One region of the Corticicoccus populi genome, then DNA from elsewhere that is predicted to be linked to it. Evidence: predicted binding sites of a transcription regulator. Region 1 holds the regulator's gene; each other region holds the start of a gene.
What was found. Region 1 encodes LexA, which represses DNA repair genes until DNA is damaged. Its sites were predicted from a motif close to CGAACATATGTTCG; they were not measured.

Region 1 (5,854 bases):
CATACCGTTAAGTGCTGCAGCCATCGCAAATTCACGGACACCGAACCATACATTTTTCGCTGCATAATCATCTGCACTGAAATCATCCTGGCCGCTGACTGCTGTTTTGTTACTGCCTGCAAGGTCAGCTGCACCGCCGAATAATGAAGGGACTGATTTTGATAACGCCTGGATCATATCACCTGACGTACCGCGTGTTGCTTTTTTAGTTCCCGCTTCATAATACGGCATATCTTTATCGTAATCTTCCGGAAGCGTACCGTCGACCGCATTTTTAAATGCTTCATATTTTTCCGGATGCTCAGATTTAAATGCTTCCAGTACTTCATTCCACGCTTTTTCAGCTTCATTACTGCGTGTGTTCATCGTTTCATTGAAACGTGCGTAGACAGATTCATCCACATGGAACGCTTCGTCTTTCACACCGTAATATTCAAACGCAGCATTACGCTCATCCGCTCCAAGCGGCGCACCGTGCGCATCACTCTTACCGGACTTATTCGGCGCACCGTAACCAATGACTGTTTTCACTTCAATCAATGCCGGACGGTCTGCTTTTTTCGCTTTTTCGATAGCTTTATCGATTTTATCCAGGTCGTTCCCGTCTTTTACGATGGAATATTCCCAGCCGTATCCTTCAAAACGTTTTTTAATGTCTTCAGAAAAACTTTTATCTAAATCACCATCTAAAGAAATATCATTAGAATCATAAAGTACAACCAGGTTGTCAAGTTTCAAATGACCGGCAAGAGATGCCGCTTCATGAGAAATACCTTCCATTAAGTCGCCGTCACTGGCAAGTACATACGTATAGTGATCCACTATTTTATGGTCATCAGTATTGAATGATGCACCCAGGTGTTTTTCAGCCATAGCCATACCGACACTCATTGCAAAGCCCTGACCCAGTGGTCCTGTAGTAATTTCAACACCTTCAGTGTGTTTAAACTCAGGATGTCCCGGTGTTTTGGAATCAAACTGTCTGAATTCCTTAAGTTCTTCCAGTTCAAGAGCGCCTGATAAATGAAGCAGGCTGTAAATCAGCATTGAGCCGTGTCCTGCACTTAAGATAAAACGGTCTCTGTTAAACCAATCCATTGAACTTGGGTTAAAATTCAAATGACGGCTCCATAAAGTATAGGCCATCGGTGCTGCACCCATAGGAAGACCCGGGTGTCCAGAGTTTGCCTTCTCAATTGCATCAATAGAAAGCGTACGAATTGTATTCACTGCTAACTGATCTGTCTTGTCAAATGCCATTTGTTAAAACTCCTTTATTTTCTAATGTTTTTTTGTCTCTGAATTTCTTTAAGTTTTTCAGGTGTCACATCAGTGCCTTCAGGATCAATCACTTTCGTGTGCTCCACCTGCTTCCTGAATGATGAACGGAAGTTCTTTAAATATTCACTTCTCAAGCCTTCAAGTTCCGTCAATTCTTTTTCCGAAATCGTTTCGGCTTTTTTCTTTTTGGCAAGATGGTTTAAACGTTCGATTTTATCCTTTTCAAGCATAGTAATCCCTCAATCCTTTCCTTTATAATTTACCATAAAAAAAAGCATGAGACCATGCTCATACTTAGTTAATTTAATCTTTCATCCCGACAAGCTGAATGACACCACGCGCCCCCGGAGTATTTTCCATTAAATCCTCATCTGCCTGTGCGGTCTCAATGCCGTCTATACTGTTCGGTTCTTGTTCTATTTCTCCTGCAACTGCTGTATCTTCTTCTATATAATCCGCTTCAGAATATGCGTTCTCTCTATCGTCTGCCTGTCCTAGATAAACGTAACCAATTACGACTAATGCAACAAATAAAAGGCTGTAAAACTTCAAATCACTGATATTCATGTCATAACCTCCATAGAACATTTGTTTGTATAAACATATTAACAGAACACTTGTTCTCTGTCAACATCTATACGAACAAATGTTTGTCACACGATGTGACATATGTTAAAATAAATTAAACACACCGACTGGAGGCAAAGGAATTATGAAGGAACTCAGTGAGCGCCAAAAACAGATTTATCAATACATCAAACGCACTGTGCAGGATAAAGGATATCCGCCGAGTGTCAGAGAAATCGGAAACGCTGTCGGACTGCAGTCCAGTTCAACTGTACACGGTCATATGTCAAAACTTGAAGAAAAAGGATATATCAGACGGGATCCTACTAAACCGCGTGCCATAGAGATTGTCATGCAGGATGAAGAGAACCATACTCCAGTGATTCATGTTCCTGTTCTCGGGAAAGTCACAGCCGGTCTGCCGATTACAGCAGTGGAAAATGTTGAAGAATATTTCCCTCTCCCAGAACACTTTACAGCCAATCATAACAGTGAAATCTTTTTACTTTCTGTTGTCGGAGACAGCATGGTTGAAGCAGGTATTCATGACGGAGACCGTGTCATTGTAAGAAAACAGAATATCGCACACAATGGTGATATTATTGTAGCGATGACGTCAGATGACGAAGCAACCGTTAAACGTTTCTATAAAGAAAGCGGCTATTACCGTCTACAGCCTGAAAATTCATCAATGGAACCAATTTACCTTGACAGTGTCACTGTACTTGGAAAAGTGGTCGGGCTGTTTAGAGAATTTTAATCAGACAACTAAAAAAACAGCTGCAGAATGTTCTGCAGCTGTTTTTATCTTTCTATAAAATTTTCTGTGTAATACGGTACATCTTCATCACTGTAGTCAACGCCAAGCCCGATATGCGTATAGTCTGCATTTAAAATATTCACTCTGTGGTCCAGTGAGTTCATCAGACTGTGATGAGAGAATATCGGGGACGTATGCCCTGTTGCGATATTCTCACCCGCCAGTCTATAGCGGATATCCGCATCTTCTACCCTGTCTTTAAGTGTAGATCCTTCCGGTGAATCATGGTCAAAGTATTCACGCTCCGCCATGTCTGTACTGTGACTTTTAGCAACAGCACTCACCTCTCCATCAATCTCTAGCGGTTCAAGGCCGTATTCTATTCTTGCCGCATTCAACATATACCAATTCATCTGCTCGTATTCTTCTGCATCCGGATTATTATAAAGGACATTGTTCACATCCAGTTCATCCTTATCAATCACCAGCATGCCGCTGACTTCATCATTTTCATGCAGATCATAGAAAAAGTAGACATAACTGTCCTCAAGATCAAACACATCATATTCATCATTTTCCACAACAAGACGCTGCATTCCTTTACTGATTGTTGATACCGGCTCACCGTATATTTCTTCAACTTTCAAACGGTCGAGTCCCTCAAAATTCATCTGGCCGACAGACACATCATCACTGTTCGTATAAACTCCAGTTACACTGCCGTCATTCGTTAAAACCATCCGGAACACGCCCGGATCGTCATACACATGGAATGTGCCCTGATATTCGGAATCCAGTGTCACACTCCCGTCCTCTTCAAAAGGTTCGCCGAGTGTATACGTCACATCCTGTGTCTGTTCACTGTTCACTTGTGTAATTTTAGTCATATCATAGTTCGGCATGATATATTCATCCGACCAGCTTCTGACATTCTCTTCATTAAATCCTTTACTGAAATCAAATGTTTCCAAAGCAGGCTGAATGATGATAAACATAACGTAAACTATCATACACATGATTATCCTGGTTAACATATTTGTCCTCCGATGATTAATAAAAAGTAATTAAACTCTAGTTTAATTACTTTCAACTGTGTATTCAGTTCCTCGATGTTCTGTATAATCATTTTCCAATATTTTATTATTTTCATCGACAATCACGACACTCGGCTTGTGATTGAAGGATTCTTTATCTTCAATTGTCACGTAGCTGATGATAATAATCACATCACCCACCTGTACTTTTCTCGCCGCAGCACCATTAACACATATTTCCCCGCTGCCCCGTTCACCTTCTATAACATATGTTTCAAAACGCTCACCGTTATTATTGTTCACCACATGGACAGACTCATTCGGCAGAATATTTGCTGCTTCAATTAGATCTTTATCAATTGTAATACTGCCGACATAGTTCAAATCAGCTTCAGTGACTGCTGCCCTGTGAATTTTACCATTCATCATTTTTCTAAACATTATTTTTCACCAACATATTATCTATCAACCGTGCTTTACTGAATTTGACCGCAGCAAAGATGACGATATCTTCTTTTATTTTAACGACTTCCTTTAAATCAGGATAACTGTATATATCTATACTGTCCACTTTACCGGATATACGAGTTTCGATAAAGTCTGTCACCTCACGGATAACGTCTTCCGTACTTACATGACCGGCTTCAATTAACTGACGGCCGTGAGTAAGCGCCGCATGTATCGAAGGCGCTTCTTCTCGTTCTGACATCGTAAGATTCACATTCCTGCTGCTTTTAGCGAGCCCGTCTCTTTCACGCTCTGTTTCAACACCGATGATTTCAAGATCATGGTTAAAATCCTGAACCAGCCGTTTCACAATCATTAACTGCTGGCGGTCCTTTTCGCCAAACACTGCATAATCCGGACGGATAATATTAAACAATTTATTAACGACTGTGATCACACCCTCGAAATGACCGGGACGGCTGATACCGTCAAGGACACTCGACATATGCTTCAGGCCTAGATTCACTTCAGGCGCTTCAGGGTACATCTCATCCACATCCGGATGGAAAACAAAGTCGACACCGTGTGCTTCACAAAGCGCAAGGTCTCGTTTTAAATCTCTCGGATATTCATCAAAATCTTCATCCGGACCGAATTGAAGCGGATTGACAAAAATGCTGACAATACATACATCCGCCTGCCGCTTTGCCTGTTCTACAAGCTTCATATGTCCGCTGTGCAGATATCCCATTGTCGGCACAAGTGCTGATTCTCCCTGTGACGCTTTTAAAAATCCCCGCAGTTCTTCTATGCTAGCTGTTGTTTTCATCGTCAATAAATACCTTCTTCTTATATGTTGTCTCATCACTCGGGAATGATGCATCTTTCACTTCTTTTACGTACTGTTTAATACCTTCAATGCCGACAGTATCAAAATCACCGTACTGTTTCACAAATTTTGGTGCAAAATCCGTACCGTACTTCAGCACATCGTGATAGACAAGCACCTGCCCGTCAGTATAAACACCTGCACCGATGCCGATTATTGGAATATCCACTTTTTCAGAAACCTTCTCTGCAAGATCACTCGGGATTGCCTCAACGATAACCATGACCGCCCCCAGTGCCTCAAGCACCTCGACTGCCTCAAGAAGTTCAAGTGCATCCTCTTTCGTACCCGCCTGCATTTTAAAGCCGGTAATTCCTACAGACTGAGGTGTCAGTCCTAAATGCCCGACTACAGGAACCCCCGCAGCAACAAGCACCGGTATAAATTCTTCAATATGACGGCCTTCCAATTTTACAGCATTGGCACCGCTCTCCTGATACAGGCGGATCGCATTCTGTACTGCTTCTTCCCGGCTGACGTGATAAGAGCCGAAAGGCATATCCACAACAACGTATGTGTCTGGCGCCCCGCGCCGAACTGCTTTAGCATGATGAATCATGTCATCAAGTGTCACTTCAACTGTCGATTGATAGCCGAGCACTGTCATCCCGAGAGAGTCACCGACTAAAATCGTATCCACCCCGGCAGCTTCCGCCTGCTTTGCACTCGGGTAGTCATATGCGGTCAGCATAGTAATCTTTTCTTTATTTTGTTTCATGGTGTATAGGTCATGAGTTGTAATCATATTATGTGCCCCCTGTCGCAAACTTAAGTTATAATTATTCTATCATACATATTATACAATGATGATTGGAGAAAACACTATGAAAACAGCTTGTATCGGTATTGGTGCTGTCGGCAGCATTATCGCACGGG
Region 2 (5,854 bases), 230 kb from region 1:
ATTCCTGTAGACCCATTGACCAGAAGGTTTGGGAATTTTGCGGGAAGTACTGTCGGTTCAACTTCCGTATCATCAAAGTTATTCATGAATTTCACAGTATTTTTATTAATGTCACGAAGCATTTCATTTGAAATTTTAGAGAGTTTCGCTTCTGTATAACGCATCGCAGCCGGCGGATCACCGTCTACACTCCCTTTATTCCCGTGAATAAGAATTAGTTCCTCACGCATCTTCCACTCCTGGCCGAGTCTGACCATGGCGTCATATATGCTTGATTCACCGTGCGGGTGGTAGTTACCGATTACATTACCGACTGTTTTTGCACTTTTACGGTAATTTTTTTCAAATGTATTATTCTCTTTGTACATTGCATATAAAATACGGCGCTGCACTGGTTTCAGACCGTCTCTGACATCAGGAATTGCACGATCTTGAATGACGTATTTGCTGTAACGGCCGAAGCGGTCGCCGATGACGTCTTCTAGCTTCAACTGCTGGATACTATCGGTCAAGCTGATCATCCTCCCCTTCTAAATGCTCCATTTCATCATTATCTAAAATACTTTCCTCTTCCTCCAGTGTGAAACTCACATTGGACTCGATCCATTTTCTTCTGAGCTCTACATTATCACCCATCAAAGTTGTCACACGTTTTAAGGACTGTGCCTCATCATCAATTCTCACTTGAATCAATGTCCTGGTATCCGGATTCATCGTTGTATCCCACAGCTGGCCGGCCATCATTTCACCAAGACCTTTATATCGCTGTAATTCAACATTTTTACCCATTTCATTTTGTGCTGTTATCAATTCATCTTCGGTCCATACATAACGGATATCCTTCTTCTTGCCTGCTTTTTTTTCAAGTTTAAATAAAGGCGGCAGTGCAATATAGATTTTCCCTGCTTCAAACAACGGTCTCATATAATTAAAGAAAAATGTCAAAAGCAGTACCTGAATATGCGCACCGTCCGTATCCGCATCGGTCATAATTATTACTTTATCGTAGTTAACATCATCAATATTAAAATCCGTACCGACACCGGCACCGATTGTATGAATGATTGTATTGATTTCTTCATTTTTGAAAATATCTTCAAACCGTGCTTTTTCAGTATTAATCACCTTACCTCTTAAAGGCAGAATCGCCTGAAATTTTCTATCACGGCCGAGCTTTGCGGAGCCTCCTGCAGAATCACCCTCTACTAAAAAGAGCTCATTCTTCTTTGCATTTTTACTCTGTGCGGGTGTCAGTTTTCCGGATAAGAGCATATCGCGTTTCTTATTTTTCTTTCCGTTTCTCGCATCTTCACGTGCTTTACGTGCCGCTTCACGAACACTTCTTGCCTTGATTGCTTTTTTCACAAGCTGCGTACTGAGCGTACCGTTTTCCTCGAGATAATACGGCAGTTTATCATTCATCAATGACTCAAGCGCATTACGGGTTTCCGGTGTACCGAGCTTACTTTTTGTCTGACCTTCAAACTGCAGCAGATGTTCAGGAATTTTCACCGATACGACTGCCGTCAGTCCTTCACGGATGTCATTGCCTTCTAAATTTTTATCCTTATCTTTCAGCTCTTTAATTTTTCTTGCATACTCATTAAAGACACGGGTAAATCCTGTTTTAAACCCAACCTCATGTGTCCCGCCGTCCTTTGTTCTGACATTGTTCACAAAAGATATAATAGTCTCCGTGTACTGGTCTGTGTACTGGAAGCTGACTTCCGCTTCAATTTCCTGATATTCACCATTAAAAGTCACAATCTGACCGATAGAGTCTTTACCTTCATTCAAAAATTCAATAAATGACTTCAGACCGTCATCATATTGAAATGACTCTTTTTTCGGTTCATCACTTCTTAAGTCTGTCAGTTTAATATCCAAGCCGCTCAATAAAAAGGCCGACTCTCTCATTCTTTCAGTAATCGTTTCAAAATTAAAAGACGTGCCGGATTTGAATATTGTTTTATCCGGTTTAAAAGTAACTTCCGTACCGGTTTTTCTTGTTTTGCCTGTCACTTTAAGCGGCATATCCACCTTACCGCCATTCTTAAATGACATCTCATGAATCTCGCCGTCACGGTGAATTTTAAGTGTCAGCCATTCACTGAGTGCATTCACAACGGATGCACCCACCCCGTGCAGCCCGCCGGAAGTTTTATAGCCCCCGGAACCAAATTTACCACCAGCATGAAGCACAGTGAAAATGACTTCCGGCGTCGGTTTTTTTGAAGCATGCATCCCTGTCGGCATACCGCGTCCGTTGTCTATAATTGTAATACTTTCGTCTTTATTAATTGTAATGCGGATACTGTTGCCGTAGCCGTTCAGTACTTCATCCACTGCATTATCAGTAATTTCATATACCAAATGGTGCAGTCCTCTTGCATCCGTGGAACCGATATACATCCCCGGACGCTTCCTTACCGCATCAAGACCTTCAAGTATTTGTATTGAATCATCAGAATAATTTCCTTTACCTGGCACTGTTGCGACCTCCTACAAACATACGTTCGTTTAATAAATCTACTTTACCATAATGATAAAGCAGCAACAATTATTTATTATAACAGATTTTAAGCTTTCCATTATTATTACCATTAATCGTAGTGAAATATTGGTTTATTTTTTTGATGCAGCATAAAAATGTCGGCACCTTCTAAATTTTATACTAAGTGACACAGTTTGGAGAAAATCTGTATTCTGTAGCGAAATCAGCTTAAAAATGACACAGAATACCGACTCAATTACAATCTGTAGCGAAAAGAGGCTTTAAATGCTACAGATTCAGAAAATATAAATTTCTGTGGCGTTTTAGAGAATTCCCACTTACTTTTGTCTATTTTATTTCTAGATACTCCTCACTAAGTTTACATAATAAAATTACAGTAAACTATTATTTTAATTCTAAAATGAAAATAATTATGGTAAACTGTTAATACCTGATAATAAAGGAGCTGGCATAAATGACTACGGTTATTCTCCTCGTCATTGGCAGTTATTTACTTGGTGCTGTCCCTTTCAGCTTAATCGTTGGAAAACTGTTTTATAAAATTGATATTCGTGAACACGGCAGCGGTAATGTCGGCTCTACCAATACATTCCGGGTACTCGGAATGAAGGCTGGCAGTGTCGTACTTGTTCTTGATATCCTAAAAGGGGTAATTCCTGTACTGGCAGCAACTTACATACCACTTGAAGTGAATGTTCCTGTGCTGTTGTTCGGACTTGTTTCTACACTCGGTCATGTTTTCCCTGTATTCTTAAAATTTAAGGGTGGCAAGGCAGTTGCTACATCATCTGGTGCAGTTTTGGCATATAATCCTATTGTCTTTATTATATTAGTCTCATTATTCCTGCTGACACTGAAAATCAGTAAATATGTATCACTGTCGAGCATTGTTGCTGCAATCTCGTTTTTAATCATTTCCCTGATTTTATGGGATCCATTGCTCATTATTGTTGCAGTCATCATTTCAATAGTTATCATTGTTAGACATATTTCTAATATCAAGCGTATAATAGACGGTACCGAATCAAAAATAACCTTCATGTAATTTTGAAAGGATGATTATTTATGATAGAAGTTACAGACAAAGCACTGAAATGGTTGGAAAAAGAGCTTGAACCGGAAAGTCATCAAGGCGTTAATCTCTACGTGAGATACGGTGGGGAAACTCAGCTGAAACAGGGATTCTCTCCTGCAATTACAGTGGATACTATCCCGGATGATGCAGAAACATTTGAATTCAATAATCTGATTGTCTTCATCAATGAATCAGATTTATGGTATTTTAAAGATAATAAACTGACAATAGATGTCGATGGTGAAGAGATTAAATTCATCCCTAAAAACGATTAAAGTATTAATAACTGTATCAAAAAGGACGTGCAAATTAATTTGCACGTCCTTTTTATATGAGAAACCCAGGTGCCCGGGCACCTGGGTTCATCTTTTATTTCAATTTATTTCTAAGTACAAGCTGTAAAATACCGCCGTGACGATAATAATCAACTTCCACTTCAGAATCAAATCTTGCTTTGACTTTGAATGATTTTTCTTCGCCGTCTGTGTTTGTTGCAGTAACATCCAGAATATCTCCAGGACGTACTTTTTCATCAATCGCAATGTCAAACGTTTCACTGCCGTCAAGACCATGGTCTTCAGCATTTTCACCGTCAACAAACTGTAACGGAAGCACACCCATCATAACAAGGTTTGAACGGTGGATACGCTCATAGCTTGCAGCAATGACTGCTTTCACACCAAGAAGGTTTGTACCTTTTGCTGCCCAGTCACGGCTGGATCCCATACCGTAATCGTCACCGGCAATAACAACCAGTCCGGTGCCTTCTTCCTGATACTTAACAGATGCTTCGTAGATGCTTGTCACTTCACCGGTCGGCCAGTAAGTCGTATAGCCGCCTTCTGTACCCGGAGCAATCTGGTTACGGATACGGATGTTCGCGAAAGTACCGCGGAGCATCACTTCATGGTTTCCTCGGCGGGAACCGTATGAGTTAAAGTCACGCGGAGATACACCCTGTTCAATCAACCATTTACCTGCCGGAGTATCTTTACCAATCGCACCTGCCGGTGAAATATGGTCTGTTGTTACACTGTCTCCGAATTTACCGAGAACACGGAGACCGGAAAGCGGTTCAACAGTGCCCGGTTCTTTAGATAATCCTTCAAAGAATGTCGGGTTCTGAATGTAAGTGGACTCAGGATCGAAATCATATAATGGTGCATCAGTTGTTTCAATCTGGTTCCAGACCTCGTTTGCATCGAATACACTTTCGTATTCTTTACGGAATAATTCCGGAGTAACAGTCTCCATTACAGCATCTTTAACTTCCTGGATGCTTGGCCAGATGTCGCTCATAAATACATCATTGCCGTCTTGGTCTTTGCCGAGTGCTTCATTTCGAAGATCGATATCTACTGTTCCTGCAAGTGCATAAGCAACTACAAGTGGTGGTGATGCCAGGTAGTTTGCTTTAACAAGCGGATGAATACGGCCTTCAAAGTTACGGTTACCGGACAATACAGATGACACAAGTAAATCATTATCTGAAATCGTTTCAGTGATTTCAGGAAGGAGCGGTCCTGAGTTACCGATACAAGTTGTACAGCCGTATCCGACAATGTTAAATCCAAGTGTATCCAGATATTCCTGAAGTCCTGAATTCGCAAGATACCCTGTAACTACTTTTGAACCCGGAGCCAGTGATGTTTTCACATAATCCGGAACTTCAAGACCTTTTTCAACTGCTTTTTTAGCCACAAGACCGGCACCAAGCATTACATACGGGTTGGATGTGTTTGTACATGATGTAATTGCTGCAATCACAAGATCCCCTGTTTTAAGCTCGGAAGTATGTCCGTCGTTGAAGTTAATTGTTGCTTTCTTATCAAATTCACTTTCATCCAGACCATGACCATGGTTGCCGCTTTCAGCAGTAACGGATTTTTTGTACTCTGACTTCATATCGGATAATTTAATTAAATCCTGTGGACGTTTCGGACCTGATAATGATGGTTCTACTTCAGAAAGATCGAGTTCAACTACATCTGTATATGTCGGTTCTACTTCTGCATTGAAGAACATGTCATTTTCTTTCAAGTATTTCTCAACCACTTGAAGATGGTCTTCAGGCCGTCCTGTCAATCTCATATAATCGATTGTTTCATCATCGACCGGGAAGAAACCACATGTTGCACCATATTCCGGCGCCATGTTGGCAATCGTTGCACGGTCTGCAAGCGGCAGTTCAGTGACACCTTTACCGAAGAATTCAACGAACTTTCCAACAACGCCTTTTTGACGTAAAAGTTCAGTGACACGAA
Region 3 (5,854 bases), 610 kb from region 1:
GCCGATAAACATCTCACTCATATCATTTTTGTTCAATAATGCGTATACAGTGAGTTCATCATACCGCCACATCTCTTTGTTGTTTTCTTTCAGCCACCTTGATGCAGCAATTAAAATAGAAGAGAATTCATGAATAGTATCTGGTGTTACATTTTTAATCATCAAAGTCATTACCTCCTGACTTAATCAAATCTTTTCATTTTACGGGGGATTTCAATCGCATCATTTATGGAATTTTAGCACAGGTGCATATATTGAATCAGATAAAAAGATGATATTGTCTATTTTACCTGTTTTAAACTGAGGGATGAGAGGGTTTTATTTATCATCTTAAAAATTTTCTGTAATATATACTGTAGTTATGATGAATCGGAATTAAAATATAAAATTCATGGGGGAAGATGATGAATCAAAGCATCCATTTTGACACCAAGCAGAATATTTTTCATTTAAATACAAAGAACAGCAGTTATATTATTAAAATTCTTAAAGACGGTACATTAAGCCATATATATTACGGTAAAAGACTCCGCCGGTATCATGGATCGAAATCTTATATCTTTGTGGACCGCGGGTTTTCACCGAATCCGACACTTGAAGACAGTACTTTTTCTTATGACACCATCCCCCAGGAGTATCCGACAAACGGCGACGGGGATTTTCGTACAGCAGCTTATCAGACGCTTGAAGGAAACGGATCGAGAATATCGAGATTTCATTTTGATTCCTATGAAGTGATTGAAGGGAAACAAAAGCTGCAGGGGCTTCCACATACGCATGCGGAAAATAAAGGTGATGCAGAAACGTTAATCATTCATGCGAAAGATGCTGTAAATGGTTTAGCAGTTGAACTTCAATACACTGTTTTTTATCATGCAGATGTCATGACACGCTCCGTTAAATTTATTAATGAAACCAGTCAGTCCGTTAAACTGCTGCGTGCATTAAGTATGAATATTGATTTCCGGGACCCGGATTTCGATTTGGTGACACTTTACGGTTCTCATAATAATGAACGGAATGCAGTCAGACGGAAAGTTGTACCGGGCATTCAATCTGTTGAGAGTACGAGAATATCAAGCAGCGCACATCAGGCACCGTTTGCTGCGCTCGCAAAACCAGATACGACAGAATTTCATGGTGAAGTATACGGCTTCCAGCTGGTATACAGCGGTAGTTTTTTAGCACAGGTGCAACTGGATTCATACGAAACAACGAGAATATCAATGGGAATTAATCCGTATGATTTTTCATGGAAGCTGGATTCTGGAGAATCATTCCAGACACCTGAAGCCGTGATGACGTATTCAGACAGCGGTTTTGGAGGAATGTCACGTCAGTTTCATGATTTCTACAGAAAGCATCTTCTCCGCGGCAGTCATAAAGACAGAGAACGCCCGGTATTATTAAACAACTGGGAAGCGACATATTTTGATTTTAATGAGGAGAAAATCGTTCAGCTCGCAGAGGAGGGGCGTGAACTCGGCATTGAACTGATGGTTCTCGATGACGGCTGGTTCAAGGACAGAAACCGTTTTGAAAGTTCACTGGGTGACTGGACAGTAGATACCGGGAAGCTTCCCGGCGGGCTTGAAAGATTGTCTGAAAAAATTCATGCACTTGATATGAAATTCGGTATTTGGTTTGAGCCGGAAATGGTGTCTGAAGACAGTGATTTATACCGTCGTCATCCGGAGTGGTGTCTCGGGATTCCAAACAGAAATTCTTCATATGGAAGAATGCAGCTTGTACTGGATTTAACACGGGAAGATGTACGTGATTATTTATATGATTCTATTTCAGAAGTTTTGAAAACAGCGGATGTAGATTATGTGAAATGGGATATGAATAGAAATATAACAGAACCCGGGTCCAAAGAACTGCCTGAGGACAGAATGCAGGAGACCGGCCACCGTTACATTCTCGGGCTCTATGAATTGATGGAGAGACTGACCTGTGATTTTCCGGATGTTTTATTTGAAAGCTGCTCGAGCGGCGGCGGAAGATTTGACCCGGGGATGCTTTACTATATGCCGCAGACATGGACCAGTGACAATACAGATGCTGTATCACGCTTAAATATTCAGTACGGGACAAGTCTGACTTATCCAGCAGTAACTATGGGTGCCCATGTATCAACAGTTCCAAATCATCAGGTCGGCCGGATCACCCCGCTTAAAACAAGAGGGGATGTGGCTATGGCTGGAAACCTCGGTTATGAACTGGATTTGAATGCGCTCAGTAAAGATGAAAAGCGTGAGATAAAGGCACAGATTAATTTTTATAAGAAATATAGAAAACTGATACAATTTGGTAATCAGTACAGACTAATTAATCCGATAGAAGGAAATGAGGCGGCATGGATGTATACAGACAAGGAACAGTCCCGGTGTCTTGTCACATATGTTAAGCGTTTTTCACTTCCGAGCGCACCAATCAGAATATTAAAACTGAACGGTCTTGATCCGGCAAGTCTTTACAGAGATTTGGAGACCGGTGAATGCTTCGGCGGTGATGAATTGATGTACGCAGGTATTTCAATTCCGAGAGTGAAAGAAGATTTTCACAGTATGACATGGGTATTTGAAAAAGTATCAGAAGATAAAATACAGTAATTTTTGGAATAAAAATCTCGTTCTCTTTATCAGGGGGCGGGATTTTATTTTCTTGACTGACAGAACGTATGTTCGTATAATAATGATGAGAACACAGACAGATAGGAAGGCGGTGATGAGATGAGTGATATATTTACGATTGATTATGTCGACGAGAAGAAAAGACAGGTGATATGTGTAGATGCAAAGTCTTTTTTCGCATCAGTAGAAGCGGCTGAGCGCGGGCAGAATCCTCTCGAAGCAAGAATTGCCGTAGTGTCAAAGCCTGAAAATAAGGGTGGACTGGTTCTTGCATCCTCTCCCCGTATAAAGGAAGAGTACGGCGTTCAGACAGGAACAAGAATATATGAAATCCCTCCTGGTGCAGACATAGAAATTGTTGAACCGAGAATGGCATTGTATGTAGAGCGAAATCTTGATATACAGCGTATCTTTAAACGTTATGTTCAGGAGGAGGATATTCTGGTGTATTCTATTGACGAGTCGTTTTTGGATATTACTAAGTATCACCATTTGTTCGGCTCTCCTTACAGAATGATGCGCAAAATTCAAAGAGATGTGTGGAAAGAGCTCGGACTGGTACTGACAATCGGCATGGGGGATAATCCGCTCCTTGCGAAGCTTGCTCTAGACCACGATGCAAAACACGATGCCTTAAATCATTTTATAAGCGTCTGGCATTATACAGATGTACAGGAAAAAGTCTGGCCGATTAAACCCCTCAGCAAATTTTGGGGAATCGGACACAGGATGGAGCGTGCCCTGAACCGCCTTGGTATTCAAAGTATTTATGATTTATCCCAGTATGATTTGAAACAGTTGAAAAAAGAGTTCGGAGTCATTGGTGAGCAGTTATTCTTTCATGCCCACGGTGTTGACCGGTCAGAAATATCGGACAAATACACACCGAAAAGTACGTCATTCTCAAGAAATCAGATTCTGAATACAGACTATGTCAAAAAGACAGACGTGGAGATTGTGATAAGGGAAATGACTGATGAGAATGCTGTCAGGATGAGAAAACACGGCTTTGTCACTTCGAGAGTCGGGCTGTACATCGGCTATTCAAAAAATGTGCCGGAAGACGGCTTTAGTAAACATATGACAATTGACCCGACAGATTCATCAAAGAAATTAAAAGAATATCTCCTTCTGATCTTTGGCAGACATTATGAAGGCTATCCTGTACGGACAGTAAATATTACTTTCGGGCATTTTGAAAAGAAACAAAATCTGGATATGCAGCTGAATTTATTTGAACCTGTGGAAGAAAATATAAAGGGGGAGCATTTAGATCAAACGGTAGACAAGATGAGAAGGAAGTACGGTTATACATCGATCCTCCATGCATCGAGTCTGATGGATGGAGCTATGGCAAAATACAGAGCAACTTTACTCGGCGGCCACCGCTCTGGGAAGGGTGAGAAAAATGAGTAACAGTAAAAAAGTAACACCTGACGATTTGAAATATAAAGACCGGGGTATTGTGAAGTGGCTCGGGATGATGCTCAGTGATCACTCCGAGGCCCTGAAGAAAGAATCACAGGACAGCAGGAAAAGAGAAGTGAAAGCAAAGGCGGAAATGACAGACACAGAAATATCCAATATATTATTCCAGTCATTTACTTATCATTATCCAGTCCGGATACAGGCGAATATATTAAAGAACGGTTATTATTATCAGGATCTGAAATGTAAAGTTTCCGGATATGCTGATAACAGAATATACCTGCAGCTTAAGGACGGCCGCTCAGTCAACTGTATGATAGAGGAAATAAGAAATGCAGAAATTATGAGGGTGGAAGAGTGGTATGAAGGAGAGTAGCTCCTCTGAAAAGCAGTTGAATTATATAATACAGTAGTGTGAAGTCTAAATAACGGCAGTACAAATATTGTAAAGGTGGTTAACTGTAATGATTAAAACAGTATTGGACAATGAGTGCTCAGATAAAGTAATTAAACAAATTGAGATGTTGTTTAATCAAGAATATACAGATGCTCAGTGGACAAGGAATGACCCCTATGGTTATTCACCGGCATCTGTCAGAACTCTGGCTTTTGATAATGAAAATAATTTGGTAGGGCATATTGGTGCTGAGCAGCGTATGATTTCAGTAGGAGGCACTGAAGTATCTGCAGCAGGAATAGGCGGTGTACTGGTTGCACCGGGTTTTCGAAACCAGAAGCTTGCTCAAAATATGATGAGAGAACTGAAAAGCTATCTTAAATACAATCAGACAGCAGATTTTGCATATTTAGGGTGCCGGGAAGAAGTGGTGAGATTTTATGAATCATGTGGTTTCACCAGAATTTATCGTACAGAAATATTCCTTGAGAACTTTAGTCACAAGAAAATTGTAAGAACAGGTGATCCGATACTGGTATCTGCCATAAATAACGGGATTGCTGACTTTCCAAAAGGTGATATTGATATCAGGGGAACCGCATGGTAATAATTTTCAAAATAGAAATACTTCAGTAAAGACTATGACCTCATGTTGTTAGTGTTCATCTTTGTGTAATGCCTGTATATATAGTTGTTCAGATTTCTTTAATAATGTCTTTCTAATCATAGTGAAAATAAGCAGAAGCAAAATAACTGTCACAATCAAATGGACCTGCCAGTAATATCCTAAGTCGTATAAGAGACTGAATAAAATGACGCCAAGCGGATTGAGTACCATATTCACCACCTGGGTTGCTGCAAAGAACCTGCCTTTGATTTTATGCGGGACAACAATCTGTATAAAAGACAAAAAAGGAACATTAGAGATTTGGTTTAGAAACAAGTACATAAAGAACAATAATGCGATATAAAGAACAGAGACAGTAGAACCCATGTCGAGATAAATAGGAAGGATATATAAAGGGATTAACAGTATGGATAATGTAAATCCGAATTTCATATATGCTAAAGGGTTCTTAATGTTTTTTCGTTTACCAATCATATATCCCCCAATAAGTATACCGGTACCTGCAACAGCATTTACAATGCCCACCTGCTCCGGAAGGAAGTTCAATTCATTAATCATCATTTTTTCCGGAAGTACTGCAAGAAATGACCCAAAGAAGTTAATACCGATAAAAACAATCAGTGTTTTACTGAATAATTCATGATTTAAAATAAAGCGAAGCCCTTCAGTAAATTCTTTGATATAGTTTTTGTTATCTTCATTAGTATCCTCAATTGTATTATCCATAGAATGTAACTTAAGAAAAAATCTAGAAAAAAAGAAATG
Region 4 (5,854 bases), 680 kb from region 1:
GCTCCCTAAACTAAAACAGTCGAAACATGGTAGAATAGTGGTAATCAGTTCGGTATGGGGACGCGTGGGTGCAAGTTTTGAAAGTATTTACAGTGCGATGAAGGGGGCGGAAGAGTCCCTTGTTAAATCACTCGCAAAAGAGCTTGCCGGTACAAGTGTGACTGTCAATGCGGTTGCCCCGGGAGTGGTCCGGGGTAAAATGACAGATGAACTCGGCAGCAGTGATCTTGAGTATCTGCTTGATGAACTGCCGCAGCACCGCATGATTGAACCGGACGAAATAACACATTCAGTGTTATACTTGCTAAATAAGAACGCCTCAAGTGTCACAGGTGAAATTCTCAACATTAACGGGGGTTGGTATACGTGAAAGAAGGCAGTGATCTTCATCCGGAAAGAAATATAGAACAGTATCTGGAATATGAGAATTTAGTCAGCCGTCCGGGACTCCTCGGAGATATTTCTTCACTTCTTGGAAACCTCGGCATTAGTATCAATACAATTAACGGTGTTGAAAAAAGCAGGCGGGGTCTGATTTTAAGGACGGATAATATCAATAAACTGCGCCGGTTTATATATATCAGCCAGTATGTTGATGACATTAATATTATGAAAGTCAGAACGCCCCAGGTCAGAGACCGTCTTGCTGTAAGGCACGGCCGTTTTATTAAGCGTGATGAAGGGGATAAGAAAGTGTTCCGCTTTACACGAAACGAGATTGGTATTTTAGTCGATTTTCTTGCAGAAATATTCTCGGAAAAAGGACACCGTTTAATCGGGGTGCGCGGCATGCCGCGTGTCGGAAAGACGGAATCCATAGTTGCCGGGAGTGTTACCGCAAAGAAGAAATGGCTCTTTTTATCAAGTACGCTGATTAAACAGACGCTTAGAACAAGTCTGTTAAAGGGTGAGTACGATGAAAAAAATGTGTTTATTATTGACGGTGCGGTGACAACCAATTCAACAAGTCAGGCACATAAGGAATTGATCAGGGAAATTATGACTTTCCCAGCGATAAAGGTAGTGGAGCATCCGGATTTGTTTATTGAGGGAATGCATTACACGCTGAATGATTTTGATTATATTATTGAACTTCGTGAAACAGAAGATCAGGAAATTACCTATGAAAAGCATAAGAAGAAGCATTGGTTCCAGAATGAGGACATGGACTTCTTTGGCGGATTTTAAGGAGGTACCATGAAACTCGGACCTTATTTAAGAGATAAACGTGAAAAAGAAGGAATTACTTTAAAAGAGATGCAGGAGAAATCCGGTATCCGGAAAGAAATTATTAAAACCTTGGAGAAGGGTGATTTCACTCAGCTGCCGAAACCAAGGTACGCACCGCTTTTAATTGATAAATACTGTAAGGTTCTCCGCCTGGACAGTGAAGCATTAATTGAACGGTTCAGTGAAGACTTTACATATGAACGAGAGTCTTCCAATAAAAAACGCACCCAGACGGATAATGAAGATTTCCAGTATTTAAAGAAAGTTTTCATCAGTTTTTTTGTCATGATACTGGTATTGTTTGTTGTCTGGATGGTACTTCTGCAGATTGGCTCTGAAGCAGATGTATTTGAACGGAAGCCGATTTATGAAACTGCAGATGTTGAAGTTGATGAAGAAGCTTCAGAACCTGAAGAGGAAGCGGATGCTGCAGGAGAAGGGGAAGAAGAATCATCAGAACCGGAACCTGAAGAAGAAGCACCTCAGACAGTGATTGATTTTGCCGGTCTGAACGATAATGTTCTGACTTATAATGTGACAACCAGTGAAGCATTGACACTTTCACTGGATGGTACCAATTCATGGGTGAGTATTACTGATGATATCGGCAACACATATGCTTATGAAGAATTAGAATCAGGTGAGTTTGAAATTGATTCTGAAGCAGGTGAAGTATACGTGACGCTCGGCAATGCCCAGGAGTTTGATGTATCCGTAAACGGTGAACTGCTTGAGAATAATCAGACAGACGGATCAATTACAGTTTATTATCAATTCAATATAGAAACGGAGTAATCATATGAATATCCCAAATCAGTTAACAGTTTTCAGAGTGGTGCTGATTCCGGTATTTCTGGTGTTTGCACTTGCTGATTTCGGTTTCGGCACAGTTTCATTTTTAGGCGGACACGTCATTTTAATAGAACAGCTGATATCCGGCATTATTTTTGTTGTGGCAGCTCTAACAGACTTCCTGGACGGCTATCTTGCAAGAAAATGGAATTTGATTACGAACATGGGGAAATTCCTTGATCCCCTTGCAGATAAACTGCTTGTTACTGCGGGATTAATCGTTCTTGTCGAGTGGCATACGATTTCTTCCTGGATTGCAGTCGTCATTATTGCGAGGGAATTTGCAGTGACTGGACTCAGACTGCTTCAAATAGAGCAGGGTTTCGTCAGTGCCGCAGGACAGCTCGGAAAAATAAAAACCACGTTTCAGATGCTGGCACTTGTGTTTTTATTGTTTGGTGACTTGTTTACCACATATCTTCCGTTCTCACTCGGCATGATATTTATGTATATTGCAGTTTTCTTTACTATTTTGTCAGGCATTGAGTATTTTTATAAAGGCAGAGATGTCTTTCTGGCGGATAAAGAAAAATAAAACTGCACTTAATTTAATAGAGTTATTCAAATTCCGGGAAGTCAAACACCTGGAATTTTATTTTCGTAATAAGAAATTTAAATTCGACATCATTTCATACGAATATATGTTCGCTTTTTTGTTTTATTCGTGATATACTGATTTCGGATAAGAAATATTGGAGGGTTATTATGGACGAAAGACAAAAAGCATTAGATACAGTGATTAAAAATATGGAGAAGTCTTTTGGTAAAGGTTCAGTGATGAAACTCGGTGAAGAGACTGCACGTAAAGTGTCAACAATTTCAAGCGGGTCAATTACTTTGGATAATGCGCTGGGTGCAGGAGGATATCCTAAAGGAAGAATCATTGAAATATATGGTCCTGAGTCCTCCGGTAAAACTACCGTTGCACTTCATGCGATTGCAGAAGTACAAAAAAACGGCGGCATCGCAGCATTCATCGATGCAGAGCATGCGCTTGATCCCGTATATGCGAAAAACCTGGGTGTAGACATTGATAATTTATATCTGTCACAGCCGGACCACGGGGAACAGGGTCTTGAAATTGCGGAAGCATTTGTACGAAGCGGTGCAGTGGATATGGTTGTTGTTGACTCAGTAGCGGCATTGACACCGAAAGCAGAGATTGAAGGCGAAATGGGAGATACCCATGTCGGACTTCAGGCAAGACTGATGTCACAGGCTCTAAGAAAATTGTCCGGTGCGATTTCTAAAAGTAACACGACTGCCATCTTCATCAACCAGATTCGTGAAAAAGTCGGTGTAATGTTCGGTAACCCGGAAGTAACACCTGGAGGGCGTGCACTGAAGTTCTACAGCTCAATCCGCCTTGAAGTCCGTCGTTCAGAACAGCTGAAACTCGGGCAGGAGATTGTCGGTAACCGTACAAAGATTAAAGTAGTGAAAAATAAAATCGCTCCGCCGTTCAGAGTAGCAGAAGTAGATATGATGTACGGTAAAGGAATATCCAGAACCGGTGAAGTGATTGATCTCGGATCCGAATATGATATCATTCAAAAGAGCGGCGCATGGTACTCATATAATGGTGAGAGACTCGGGCAGGGTAAAGAAAACGTGAAAGTTTACCTGGAAGAGAATCCAGAGGTATTTAATGAAATCAATCAAAAGCTTCGTAATGAACTTGGAATCGGTGAAAAATCCGACGAAGATGTAGAAGAAGATTCCGTAGCTGATGAGAACAGCCTCTTTGATACAAACGAATAATATAAATTTTCAGGCACCGGTTCATAATTTGATGACACTGGTGCTTGATTTTATGTATAAACATCTTTAGAATTATATGTATATAATATTATCTAAAAATTTTATTATATTAAATAATAGCTAAAGCCTGTTTAAGGAGGTGTTTATTGTGGATTTGATAGACATTCTCTTAATCTTGCTTGGCATTTTTCTAGGTGTTGTCATCGGATATTTTATCGTCAAAAAAATTATGACGACTCAGCAGCAAGAAGCGCGGACATCTGCGGAACATATCATTGGTGAAGCAGAAAAAGAAGCGAACAGTATCAAGAAAGAAAAGCTGCTTGAGGCAAAAGAAGAAAACCAAAACCTGAAGGATGTTACTGAGCGTGAAGTCATGCAGAAGCGTGATGAGCTTAGAGCTTATGAGTCCAGGTTGCTGCAGAAAGAAGAAAATCTTGACCGCAAAAGTGAATCACTTGATAAAAAAGATGATGCACTGGAGCATAAAGAAGCAAAAATTGAAGAAAAACAGCAAATGGTTGATGCCGAGGAATCAAAGATTAAAGATATTATCAGTCAACAAGAAGAAGAATTATCCCGCATCTCCGGACTCACACGTGCTGAAGCACGTGATGAACTATTCTCGGAACTCGAGAAGGAACTGTCACATGATATGACTGTTATGGTCAAAGAAAAAGAAGACCAAATGAAACTAGAAGTGGATAAGAAAGCGAAGGAACTTCTGGCAGTAGCAGCACAGCGCTATGCTGCAGAATATACTTCAGAATCCACAGTATCAGTTGTTAACTTGCCTAATGATGAAATGAAAGGACGTATTATTGGCCGTGAAGGCCGTAATATAAGAACTTTGGAAACTCTGACTGGTGTCGACTTAATTATCGACGATACACCGGAAGCAGTTATTTTATCAGGATTCGATCCAATCCGACGTGCGATTGCGAAAAATGCGCTTGAAGCACTTGTTCAGGATGGGCGGATTCATCCGGGCCGTATTGAAGAGATGGTGGATAAAGCAAAACGTAATATGGAAACAGATATTCGTGATGCCGGCGAAGCAGCCGCATTTGAGCTTGATATTCATAATCTTCATCCAGAGTTAATTAAACATTTAGGTAAAATGAAATATCGTTTAAGTTACGGACAAAATGTTCTGAAACATTCAGTTGAAGTCGGATATTTATCCGGCATTCTCGCGAGTGAACTTGGCGAAGATGTTGCTGTGGCACGCCGTGCAGGACTGCTTCATGATATTGGTAAAGCCATTGACCATGAAGTGGAAGGCAGTCATGTTGAAATTGGTGTGGAACTTGCAAAACGTTATAAAGAATCTGACACTGTCATTAATGCGATTCATTCCCATCACGGGGATGTTGAGCCGACAAGTGTGATCTCCATACTGGTTGCTGCAGCGGATGCACTCAGTGCAGCACGTCCCGGTGCCCGTCGTGAAACATTGGAAAACTATGTGAAGCGTCTTGAAAGACTCGAACAGATTGCAGAAGGCTACGATGGTGTACAGAAAACATTTGCCATTCAAGCCGGACGGGAAATCAGAGTCATGGTATCACCGGAAGACATTGACGATGTAAGTGCACATCGCCTTGCCAGAGATATTAAAAAACAGATTGAAGACGAACTGCAATATCCAGGACACATTAAAGTGACAGTGGTCCGTGAGATGAGGGCAGTAGAATATGCCAAATAAAAAAATCCCGAACTGAATATAGTTCGGGATTTTTCATGAGTCTTACAACTGGAAATCTTCACCTTTAATTGCATGAAATACTGTGGAAGTCTCTTGAGAATTATGAGCAGTTGAATAACGGTCATAGTTCTCAGCCAGTCTGTAGGCGGTAAGATAAAGCTCGAGCGCGTCTTTTGCCTTGTCTTCTGCTGTCTCTTTGTTAGAAGGGTTTGCTGTTACTGTCATCTTCGCGAATTCTTTCGGATCAATTGATAGTGCCAATACATTCACTCCTATAAAAAGTTAGTCTTTTTTAATATACCC

Region 2: the regulator LexA is predicted to act here: its motif matches at 2,506-2,519, upstream of parE (DNA topoisomerase IV subunit B).
Region 3: the regulator LexA is predicted to act here: its motif matches at 2,677-2,690, upstream of ACFSX4_RS04155 (Y-family DNA polymerase).
Region 4: the regulator LexA is predicted to act here: its motif matches at 2,717-2,730, upstream of recA (recombinase RecA).

Annotation. Positions count from the first base shown of each region.
Region 1 covers NZ_JBHUOQ010000001.1:178,520-184,373, reverse strand. The annotation lists gene tkt (transketolase) at 1-1,260, opposite strand, end outside; gene ACFSX4_RS01045 (DUF896 domain-containing protein) at 1,275-1,511, opposite strand; gene ACFSX4_RS01040 (hypothetical protein) at 1,585-1,848, opposite strand; gene lexA (transcriptional repressor LexA) at 1,994-2,608, shown strand; gene ACFSX4_RS01030 (CAP domain-containing protein) at 2,653-3,642, opposite strand; gene panD (aspartate 1-decarboxylase) at 3,685-4,083, opposite strand; gene panC (pantoate--beta-alanine ligase) at 4,076-4,918, opposite strand; gene panB (3-methyl-2-oxobutanoate hydroxymethyltransferase) at 4,902-5,723, opposite strand; gene ACFSX4_RS01010 (ketopantoate reductase C-terminal domain-containing protein) at 5,803-5,854, shown strand, end outside.
Region 2 covers NZ_JBHUOQ010000001.1:407,899-413,752, reverse strand. The annotation lists gene parC (DNA topoisomerase IV subunit A) at 1-512, opposite strand, end outside; gene parE (DNA topoisomerase IV subunit B) at 502-2,490, opposite strand; gene plsY (glycerol-3-phosphate 1-O-acyltransferase PlsY) at 2,970-3,560, shown strand; gene ACFSX4_RS02180 (HesB/YadR/YfhF family protein) at 3,581-3,865, shown strand; gene acnA (aconitate hydratase AcnA) at 3,960-5,854, opposite strand, start outside.
Region 3 covers NZ_JBHUOQ010000001.1:789,408-795,261, reverse strand. The annotation lists gene ACFSX4_RS04165 (GNAT family N-acetyltransferase) at 1-162, opposite strand, end outside; gene ACFSX4_RS04160 (alpha-galactosidase) at 405-2,615, shown strand; gene ACFSX4_RS04155 (Y-family DNA polymerase) at 2,736-4,052, shown strand; gene ACFSX4_RS04150 (hypothetical protein) at 4,045-4,440, shown strand; gene ACFSX4_RS04145 (GNAT family N-acetyltransferase) at 4,529-5,068, shown strand; gene ACFSX4_RS04140 (hypothetical protein) at 5,117-5,815, opposite strand.
Region 4 covers NZ_JBHUOQ010000001.1:856,371-862,224, reverse strand. The annotation lists gene ACFSX4_RS04515 (SDR family NAD(P)-dependent oxidoreductase) at 1-370, shown strand, start outside; gene ACFSX4_RS04510 (DUF3388 domain-containing protein) at 367-1,188, shown strand; gene ACFSX4_RS04505 (helix-turn-helix domain-containing protein) at 1,198-2,025, shown strand; gene pgsA (CDP-diacylglycerol--glycerol-3-phosphate 3-phosphatidyltransferase) at 2,030-2,617, shown strand; gene recA (recombinase RecA) at 2,788-3,843, shown strand; gene rny (ribonuclease Y) at 3,992-5,551, shown strand; gene ACFSX4_RS04485 (hypothetical protein) at 5,594-5,821, opposite strand.